3 regions of the Psychrobacillus sp. FSL W7-1457 genome follow, and region 1 is predicted to be linked to each of the others. Evidence: riboswitches for the same ligand, from Rfam matches in the RefSeq annotation. Region 1 holds a riboswitch; each other region holds the start of a gene.
What was found. A riboswitch is a leader RNA that binds a small molecule or an ion and turns the genes downstream of it on or off. The one in region 1 is predicted to bind cobalamin.

Region 1 (3,283 bases):
AATGAAGCATAGAGCAAATATTTTTGCGATGTATGTTAGCCCGCTAGGAAGAAGAAAAGGAATAGGGAGATCTTTGATGGAGCAGGCCATTAAACAAGCAAGAGAAACTTATGAGATAGAAAAGATTAATCTAACAGTTGTTGCCGACAATAAGTCTGCCAAAAATTTATATCTTCAGTTAGGTTTTAAAGTATTTGGAATAGAAGAAATGGCTTTAAAAGTTGAAGATGTTTACTACGAGGAACATCACATGACACTTATCCTAAAATAAAGGAGATGACATTATGGAAGAAAAGTTAAAAAGCGATGTAAAGCTACCGTGGCTTCAAACTCCCGTACGTGCGATATTCGAAAAGTTCTCTCGAGAAAAAGACGTTTCTCTAATATATGGAGAGCCAATTGTGTTGGATAATAAAAAAGTTTTACCCGTTGCCAAGGTTAACTATTTTGTGGGTGGAGGTGGCGGAGGTGGAACTGAGATTACGGATGAGCAAAATTCAAGTGGCCAAGGAGAAGGAGCAGGTGGTGCCTTTTCGGTAAAACCGATAGGAGTATATGAAATCACCGCTGAGAATGTGAAATTTAAACCTATCCTTCCGATAAACCAAATACTTACAGTATTCTCCGTAGTTACGCTAGGAATTGCTTTCTTGCTAATAAAAAGACGTAAATAGTTAGATAGAAAACGCTTCCCTTTAGGGGGTAGCGTTTTTTCTGTGCTTTATACGTTGTACTAATGTTAATACTAGCATGGCAAAAATTGCACCACTTGTATCTAGTAGGACATCTTGAAAAAGAGCGGATCGTCCACTCGTAAAGGATTGATGGAATTCATCAGCAGCTCCAAGAAGAAAGGTAATGAATATTGCCACCAGTTTTCGGTATTTTAATCTTTTAGACAAAGCAATATGAATGGCTACGCTAATCAAACCAAAATAAAAGAAGTGTGTGCCTTTTCTTATTAAGAATTCAACAAATGCATAGTAGCCACGTTCCTCGACAGAGACATTAAATCCCCAATATGGAATATGAAATAAAGATAAAAAGGACTCCAATGGCTTATTCGGAAGCCAGTTTTTAAGCACAGTCTCTAAAGACTGCTGCTCGGACGTCTGTCCAGAAGCAATAAATACAAAGAGAATTAAAAGTAAAAGTGGGATAAATTTTTTCATATAAAAACAGTAGCATAAATATAAGAGAAATCAAAATGATTAAAGATTGATAGTAAGGAAAGAAAATAGACGGACAAGCTTCTATCATTCGAATGAGAGGCTATGGTACACTTACGATAAGTGAATAATTTTGCAGGGAAAAGGTGCTGACTTGTCAGCTTAATTGGGAATTCGGTGAAAAACCGAAGCTGTATCCGCAACTGTAAATGCTAATGAAATAAGAAAAATACCACTGTCGGCTAGAAGTCGATGGGAAGGTTCTTAGAGTAAAATGATGCATGAGCCAGGAGACCAGCCTTTTCTTGAACGTATAAATACTCTTCGGAAGTTAAGGGATTGTACGGCACGTTTCTATTTTGAGATTGAATTTCTAACGATAAATAGGTATTGCGCCGCCCTTTTAGGGGTGGCGTTTTTTTGTGCTGTAAGAAGTCGAGTATTTTATTGCTGAAATTTCACAAATACATTGGAAAGGAGGCTAGGAGATGAAAAAGGATTTACGTTATATTTGTTATCCATTTATGAGAGAGAAACCTTCTACTGTAGATTTTGAAATCCAAACGGATTCATTGACCACTCGGATAGGACTTGCTGCATCTTTAACAAAGGATATACCAAGAGTTTACGAAGACTTAATGTACCTGGCACCTATGGCATATCACTTAAATGGTTCTGTTAGAGGTAAGTTGGCAATTAGCGAACAAGATTTAAATATTCTTAGTGATATGTATGATTTTTACGTAAGTGAAGTGGAAGGTAGAGTAAATCTATTTGTACTGCCACAAGGTTCTACCGCAGCCTGTGAATTACATGTCTGTCGGAGTGAAGCGAAGAAATCTGTTAGGGCATTACATAAGGTTTCATTAGAAAGAGAAGTGCCAGAGATATTATTCGACTATACACAGCTACTGGCAAATGTGTTGTTTGTCATGGCGGTCTATGTAAATAAACAGCACGGGGTAGATGAAATTCAATTTGTTAGTAAATCATATCCAATACAAAAAAAGAAAAAAGTGGAGGAATAACAAATGAACAAACAGTTAAGGAATTGGTTAGCGGTATTATTAATATCTGTATTTCTTGTAGGGTGTCAGGCAGATAAAGAAACTGTCTCGGAAGAAATAAAGGAATATTCCGTAACGGATGATAGGGGTAAAGAAATTATATTTGAAGAGGTTCCAGAAACAATTGTTTCTCTGCAACCGAGTAACACTGAAATCTTATTCGCTCTTGGTGTTGGCGAAAAAATTGTAGGTGTAACAGACTATGATAACTACCCAGTAGAAGCACAAGATATTGAACGGATTTCCGATTCTATGAGCTTTAATGCAGAGCGTATTTTGGAGATCAACCCTGATGTCGTGATTGCTTATACGACAGGTTCTGAGGAAGAGCTTAAAGTGTTGGAGAATGCGGGACTAAATGTATTCGTCATTCAATCGGCACTGTCATTTGAAGACGTTTATGGAGATGTTGCACAACTTGCCTCAGTAATGGGGATAGAGGAGAAAGGAACTGATCTTGTTAATTCTATTCGTGACACTATTAAAGGTGTTCAAGACAAAGTAGCTGTTGTAAATGAAAAGAAAGAAGTCTATTTTGAAATAAGCCCGTCACCTGAAATATTTACAACAGGTAAAGATACATTTCAACAAGAGGTTTTAAATAACGCTTCTGTTAACAATATTTTTGCAGACCAAGAGGGATGGATTAAATTATCTGAGGAAGATGTCATCAAAAGAAATCCACCAATCATCTTGACTACTGTAAATTATGTAGAAGATCCAATTGGTGAGATTAAAGCTCGTCCAGGTTGGGGCCAGCTAGAGGCAGTTCAAAGTAATGCTGTATTCCAATTAGATCAAGACATTATGTCACGTCCCGGACCAAGAATTGGAGAGGCAGTAGAGTTGGTGGCTAAAACCGTATATCCAGAGTTGTTCAAATAAAGTTAAAGGTTGGTCCTGACAAGAAGCAGGACCAACTTTTTATTTAAAACAAGGTACCTTGCAATGAACAATAGTGTTATGGTATAGTACTATTTAATGAATAGTACTGAGGGAGAGAGAAACATGACAGCGAATATTTATATTGAGACGTTAGAAAAAGAG
Region 2 (3,283 bases), 220 kb from region 1:
TGATTCTATCCGTTCTTTCAATTGGTTTAAAATGCTCCTCTTTCATAAAGACTATAAGAATAGTAGCCAAGCCTATCATACAAAGGCCTCCAATAATAATAGGTAGATTAATCATGTAATAACCGGTTAAAATACTTAACGGTATGGCTACTAGTTGACCCAAATTCCCAGCCTTTGCTCCCCTCAGATATGCCATAGAAGCTTTTTCTTCTCCTATTTCATCTGCAATCCAAGCTTGCTGAGATCCACTTGTAAAGGTATAACCTATCCCCCACGCCACTTGGGCCAATAAAACTATCGAAAAGTAGGGAAACAATCCCTCTAATAAAAAACCTATTCCTATTAAAAAATACCCAATAATAATGGACAGCTTTCGGCTCTTCAAGTCGGATACCACTCCTGTTGGAATTTCAAATAGAAATACAGATAACTCTAGTACCGTTCCCACCAATACAAGTTGCAACGGATCCAGCTTAACTACGCTCACGTGATACAACAAGCTGACTGTAAATATATACGTAAAAAATAATTGCGATACAAAGCAAATAAAAATATACAGCTGATAGGAATCCCTTGTTCTATTCAAAAACATTTACCTCACCTCTCCAATGATTATAAAAAGAGGTGCAACCTGTCGCTTATCCAAATTTGCTACATTGAATAAATTTTATGTTATATTGAAAGAACAATTAAATAATGTGTAGATTTAGGTGTTCTTTTGTCAGCAAAAGAACTTAAAAGGGAAGTTCGGTGAAAGACCGACGCTGTCCCGCAACTGTAAATGGGAGCGATTCTTTATAAACCACTGTGTAACAACGGGAAGGAAAGAAGAGCTATGAACATGAGCCAGGAGACCTGCCTATTTCAAGTACACACCGAAAACCTACGCGGATAGGAGGGTGTTAAGTCAGCTATGAACAAGCAATTGCTTGAAATTACTGTCGTACGAAAAACACAATAAAATTACAGGGGCTACTACGGTCCTGTTTTCATAGTGGATTTTATTAAGTTTCTAATCGTACTGATCAAAAAATTATACTAACTAGCATCTTCTTTTATAAAAAAGAGGATGCTTTTTTACGTACAAAAGAGAGGAATTTTTAAATGAAAAAAGATATTTATATTGCATACTTTAGACAAGTATTAATGACAAACCATGTTACAAATACATCAATATCACTACAGTCTACCTTTGAGGAATTGAAAAAAGACATTGAGCTTAATTCAACCTCGAGCATAGAGGAAAAAAAAATTATGCATCGTCATTTAATGGATGCACACCATCAAATGAAAAATGAGATTTCTGGACAAAAAGAAGAGTAAGTCTTAGGAGTATTCATCCTTTTGACAGCTACATGTGTTAAAAGGATTCCATAAAGAGTGCTTGGTACATAACTAATCAATAAATAAAAAACGTGAAATCGTCTATTTGATTTCACGTTTTACTATTTTTTTGCTAGATACTTCCTTCTAAGGAATTTCTCTATTCTAGTTGTTTGTAGAGGAGGAGACAACAACGAGGAGATGGAAGTCATTCCCCCGAAATGATTCTGCCGTAACGGAAAACAACTGTAAATCATGGAATATGAGCCCAAAAACTTTACTAGTTCGTAAAAATTTTCGAGGCTTTTTATTTGGAGGAGAGGTTTGACCCAGCCTCCTTTTTCTCAAGTTTAAAGATCCTGGTAATCCCTTTGATATTTCCCGCCGTCTTTTACTTCTGAATGGTACAAAGCTTTCAAAGCAAAACTTTTTTCTAAGTCATGCTCCTTCATTACTTCCTTCAATCTTTTTGCTAAGTCTGGACTAAACTTCACAAGCTCTTCCATTTTAGATTTTGAATATTGCATATCATTACCTCCCCACTATCATTGTTTCTACAGTATAGCACTTGTCTAAAAGTCATACGAAAAAATCGTTTTCTTAAGAACTGTAAAAAATCAGTAACCGATATTATTTAATTTGAGAATAGTGCCCATAAATTATGTAGTCACATTTTTTTCAATTTTACATAAATTAGTTTGACAATTCAAAATCGAAATGTTAACCTATTGAACAAATCTTTCCTTAAGGAAATTTATTATCACGAAAGAAAATTATATTTTTTTATTCTAAAAGTTTCCTTAAGGAAATAATTTATAACAAAGGAAAAGGAGTGTGCTAAGTGAAAAAGTTCTTTGTTTTTTTGATTGCGAGTTTTTTATTGGTTGGCTGTAGTGACAATAATTCCGGGAAGGCTAATGACGATAAGCCCCTAGTAGTCACAACTACGGGTCAAATTGGAGATGCGGTTAAAAAGATTGCCGGCGATTATGTGGTGGTTAAATCCTTAATGGGGCCAGGTGTAGATCCACATCTTTACAAGGCAACACAAGGGGACCTACAAGTATTAGAAGATGCAGATATCATCTTTTATAATGGCCTAGAACTTGAGGGGAAGATGAGTGATATTTTTGAGAAAATGCAAAAGGAGAAATCAGTAGTGGCAATTGGAGAAGCTGTTCCAAAGGATAGAATATTAAATGACGAAGCTCATCCAGAATTATTTGATCCACATATTTGGTTCGATATTGAGGTTTGGAAAATAGCTACCCATGAAATAACAAAAGCACTCGTCGAGGAATTTTCCTCTAACAAAGATCAATTCTTAGAAAATGAAACAAAGTTCTTTGATGAACTAGATCAATTAGATGAATGGACGAAGAAACGGATTAGTGAAATACCTGAAGAGCAACGAGTGCTTGTTACCGCTCATGATGCCTTTAAATATTTTGGTAAAAGCAATGGACTGGAAGTACGGGGATTACAAGGTCTCAGTACGGAAGCAGAATACGGATTAAAGGATATACAGAACATTGTAAATTTTTTAGTAGAGCAAAATATCAAAGCAGTATTTATAGAATCCAGTGTCTCAGATAAAGCGATGAATGCCGTGATTGAGGGTGCAAAGGAAAAAGGGCATACGATAAAAATTGGTGGGGAGCTATATTCGGATGCGATGGGTGCAGAAGGCACAGAGGATGGCACTTATATAGGAATGTATACGCATAATGTCAATACAATTGTAGATTCACTTAAATAGGAGGCAAAGAAATGAACGCATTACAGGTAAGGGATTTATCTGTTGCTTACGAGGAGAAGGTTGTATTAAGCAATATCAACCTAAATATCCCCAATGGCCAAATAACTGGTATCATCGGACCAAACGGAGCTGGCAAATCGACATTGATTAAAGCTGTACTAAATCAACTACCTAATAAAACCGGCTCTATATCCATTTTAG
Region 3 (3,283 bases), 910 kb from region 1:
GCATCGTTGCAAGAGCTCCTAACATACTGAAAACAGGCAGGGTGAACATTCCTAAAAAAGGTACCGATATTCCAAAAAAGAGTGTAGCCACTGCACCAACCGATGCTCCGGACGACACTCCCAATGTATAAGGATCAGCTAGCGGATTTTTAAGCAGACTTTGAAAAGCTGCTCCCGCTATTGCCAGGGATGCTCCGACTAATCCTGCGAGTATAACTCGCGGCATGCGAATCTTCCAGACGATATTTGTTGCAATCGCATCTGTACCCGTATCCCATAAAGTACTGATCGGTACCTTTACAGATCCGACCGACACACCTAGCCAAATGGCTACGATTAACGTAGCCAGTGACAAGATATAACCGATCATTGATTTACTCACTAAATGCCTCCGGATAAATAGCCTTAGCCACTTCCTCTAGGCCTTCTACTAAACGTGGACCTGGACGACTCGTTGCATCCTCATCCACTTGTACCACCTCATCATTTTGAATGGCAGTCACTGTGTCAAAACCATCACGCTGTTCCACCTTTTCTACAATTCCTTCTACGTAGTCATAGGTGATTAACATAACATCTGGGTTACGGCTTACTATTTCCTCTGGGTTAACTTGAAACCAGCCATCTTGATCGGCCATAATATTTTCTGCATTGACCATCGTTAAAATTTCTTGCATAAATGTCCCATTACCAGGAGTATAAATTTCTGGTACATCGGAAGTTTCTACGAATACTGTTTTCTTTGTCTCTACTTTTGCAACTTTTTCTTGAATTTCATCAACCTTTGCCTTCATATCCTCTATAACGGCTTGTGCTTCCTCATATTTCCCCGTTGCTCGGCCAATTTGTTCAATAGTTTTATAGGTTAAGTTAAAATCCTTTGCATCCTGTACCACAAATACCTTTACACCAGCATCTCGAAGCTGCTGTAATCCTGACTCTGCCATTGAAACAATGGATTCATGAGCGAATACGATATCCGGACTTAAAGAGATTATTTTTTCAATGTTATACTCCATGCCACCAATTTTTTCTTTTTCTAAGGCTTCCTTAGGGTAGCTCTCATAATCATTCACACCGATAATTTCTTCATCTAGCCCTAAAGCAAATAGAATTTCGGTATTGCTTGGAATCATAGATATAATTGATGTTGGGGCTTCCTCTAGCGTAATCTCTTGTCCTACTGCATCAGTGAGAGTCAGCGGAAATGCTGTTTCCGAGCTACCAACCTCTACACTATCTTCTTTTTCTAACGGAAGTGTTTCGGAATCATTGCACCCAGCCAATACAAACAGTGCTATCCCAATTAATAACCAAAACTTTTTCATCCTTCATTCCTCCTAATTTTAAACAATAAAAAATCCCCCATCCTAGGATGAGAGATAGATAGGTATAAATCTGCCAAAAATACCGAAAGCGGACCTACACCAGACCTATCCGCGTAGGTAATGGGTGTGCACATAAAGGCAGGTTTTCTGGCTTATGATGCACATGCATCACTTACAGTGGCGGGACCGCGCTGGACTCTAACCAGCTTCCCTTTTAACTCTAGTATCCAATAACTAGAGCACCTTTACGCAAATGTTATTCTATTGTTTCTTGCATTTATTATACCTTATATTTAGATGTTGTCGAGATGATGTCGGGATTTGAGAAAGGCATCCGTTTCATAATTTCAAAAATACGAACAATTAATAAAGAATATTCAAGTTTATATACTTTTATATGTAGAAAGTAGAATTGATTTTCGCTCATATCTCGGACGATCTTTCGAGGGGGGGAGCGATAAGTCATCACCTGTCGCTTACGCGCAAGGTTGTGATGTCTGAGCTGTCTCACTCATCCCTACTTGTGCCGCCGCCTGCCGCTACAATCAATTTTAGAAAAGGTTCGTGTTTAACTATTTTGAGAAATGAATCTTCTCCAGCTCAAGCGAGGTAAAAAAACAGTAGTAATTGATTAAAGGTGATTTCAGTGAAATTTTTACATTCATATTATCGAAATCATTTCACGTTTCACTTTCTGACCTTCTATAAAGCTAGGGGAGTGGCATTTTTGTAGCTTAAGTAAAAAATGTCCATCTCCTATTAGAAAATATTCGAGAGATACTCACCCCTAATGCTATTAATAAAAATCACAGTACACAATCCACTCTTGTTTGTCTTGATTATAGAAAAAATAGAAGCTACCACTGTCTACTATGTTGAATTGCGCTTTCGCATCAGAGCTTATCTGAAAGACAAAGGGATATTCGTCACCATAGGAGACTCCGCTCTGGGTAAAGGAAGGATATCCTCCAACCTTATGCATAGGATAGATATCTTCCACGATATCATCGTAATATTCGATCGCATCCTCTAATTCAATGCGTAAAATCTCGTCTACAATTTCTGGTGGTATATCATCAGAGTCCCAGGCGGGAGCATCATTCTCAACTAGTTTCGGTTTTAATGGAAAAGGTTTCATCCTTGCAGATTGATCGTTTATTTTATGTAATTCGTTGAGGCTTGTATAGCAATTAATCATAAAAAAAGATGCTAAATTATCATTGTTTAAATGATCATATACATTAAAGTCCATATAAATAGTGATTAATTGAATGTTTTTTAATTCCTCCGGTACGTAAGGGAGATTGTTTAAAAAAATTGTACTTAAAGGCTCATACTGGGAAGATATATTTTCTTCTTTTCCCCACATGACCTTTCCAATCCAGCTCTCTCCTAATTCTTCTGTTGGTCGATGTCCACCCGTCTCAAAAATGGTAGCTTGCTTAAATAGTACTTCTTTTAATTGAGCAATGTTCATATAAATCCCTTCCTAAGCTAAGTAAGACTCCCAATCGTAATCGTCTATTTTATAGAAGACACCGTGGTCATTTTTTTCATATGCACATAGAGGTGGCTCATCAATAAAAGATAGAACAGAGTCATCTATATTTAAAATTACACCTATGGATATATACTGAAAATTATCAGAATTACTTAAAAATCTATCATCTTCGTAACCACTTAAAACAGACCAACCAGAATCTTGAGCATCTTTTGGATCATCTTTTAACATAAAGTTAAATTCATTTCTCTCTAAAACATCGTTGCTTACAATTATTTTCGTATCAAAATAATAATCCCATTTAGAAGCATTTGGATCGTTATACTCAGTGTCACATATATGTACTGCACGAAATGAAATTTCTTGTCCAATTTTTAATTCACTTATATTGATTGGGTCGTTTGAAAGAACTCCCTTAAAGTTTTCCATATCCCTATGGGTAATTTTCACCCAC

Region 2: it holds a riboswitch for cobalamin, as region 1 does, so the genes downstream of both, NSQ95_RS19070 (hypothetical protein) here and NSQ95_RS17890 (hypothetical protein) in region 1, are expected to answer to the same signal.
Region 3: it holds a riboswitch for cobalamin, as region 1 does, so the genes downstream of both, NSQ95_RS03015 (ABC transporter substrate-binding protein) here and NSQ95_RS17890 (hypothetical protein) in region 1, are expected to answer to the same signal.

What each region holds. Positions count from the first base shown of each region.
Region 1 is NZ_CP151993.1:3,648,259-3,651,541, reverse strand. Features, by position in the region: gene NSQ95_RS17905 (GNAT family N-acetyltransferase) at 1-271, shown strand, start outside; gene NSQ95_RS17900 (spore germination protein GerW family protein) at 285-674, shown strand; gene NSQ95_RS17895 (VanZ family protein) at 696-1,172, opposite strand; cobalamin riboswitch at 1,297-1,487, shown strand; gene NSQ95_RS17890 (hypothetical protein) at 1,658-2,197, shown strand; gene NSQ95_RS17885 (ABC transporter substrate-binding protein) at 2,201-3,121, shown strand; gene NSQ95_RS17880 (DUF1700 domain-containing protein) at 3,245-3,283, shown strand, end outside.
Region 2 is NZ_CP151993.1:3,867,994-3,871,276, forward strand. Features, by position in the region: gene NSQ95_RS19065 (MFS transporter) at 1-592, opposite strand, end outside; cobalamin riboswitch at 692-878, shown strand; gene NSQ95_RS19070 (hypothetical protein) at 1,105-1,323, shown strand; gene NSQ95_RS19075 (hypothetical protein) at 1,674-1,850, opposite strand; gene NSQ95_RS19080 (zinc ABC transporter substrate-binding protein) at 2,165-3,082, shown strand; gene NSQ95_RS19085 (metal ABC transporter ATP-binding protein) at 3,094-3,283, shown strand, end outside.
Region 3 is NZ_CP151993.1:612,493-615,775, reverse strand. Features, by position in the region: gene NSQ95_RS03020 (iron ABC transporter permease) at 1-382, opposite strand, end outside; gene NSQ95_RS03015 (ABC transporter substrate-binding protein) at 375-1,328, opposite strand; cobalamin riboswitch at 1,448-1,590, opposite strand; gene NSQ95_RS03010 (DUF1963 domain-containing protein) at 2,125-2,805, opposite strand; gene NSQ95_RS03005 (DUF2185 domain-containing protein) at 2,818-3,283, opposite strand, start outside.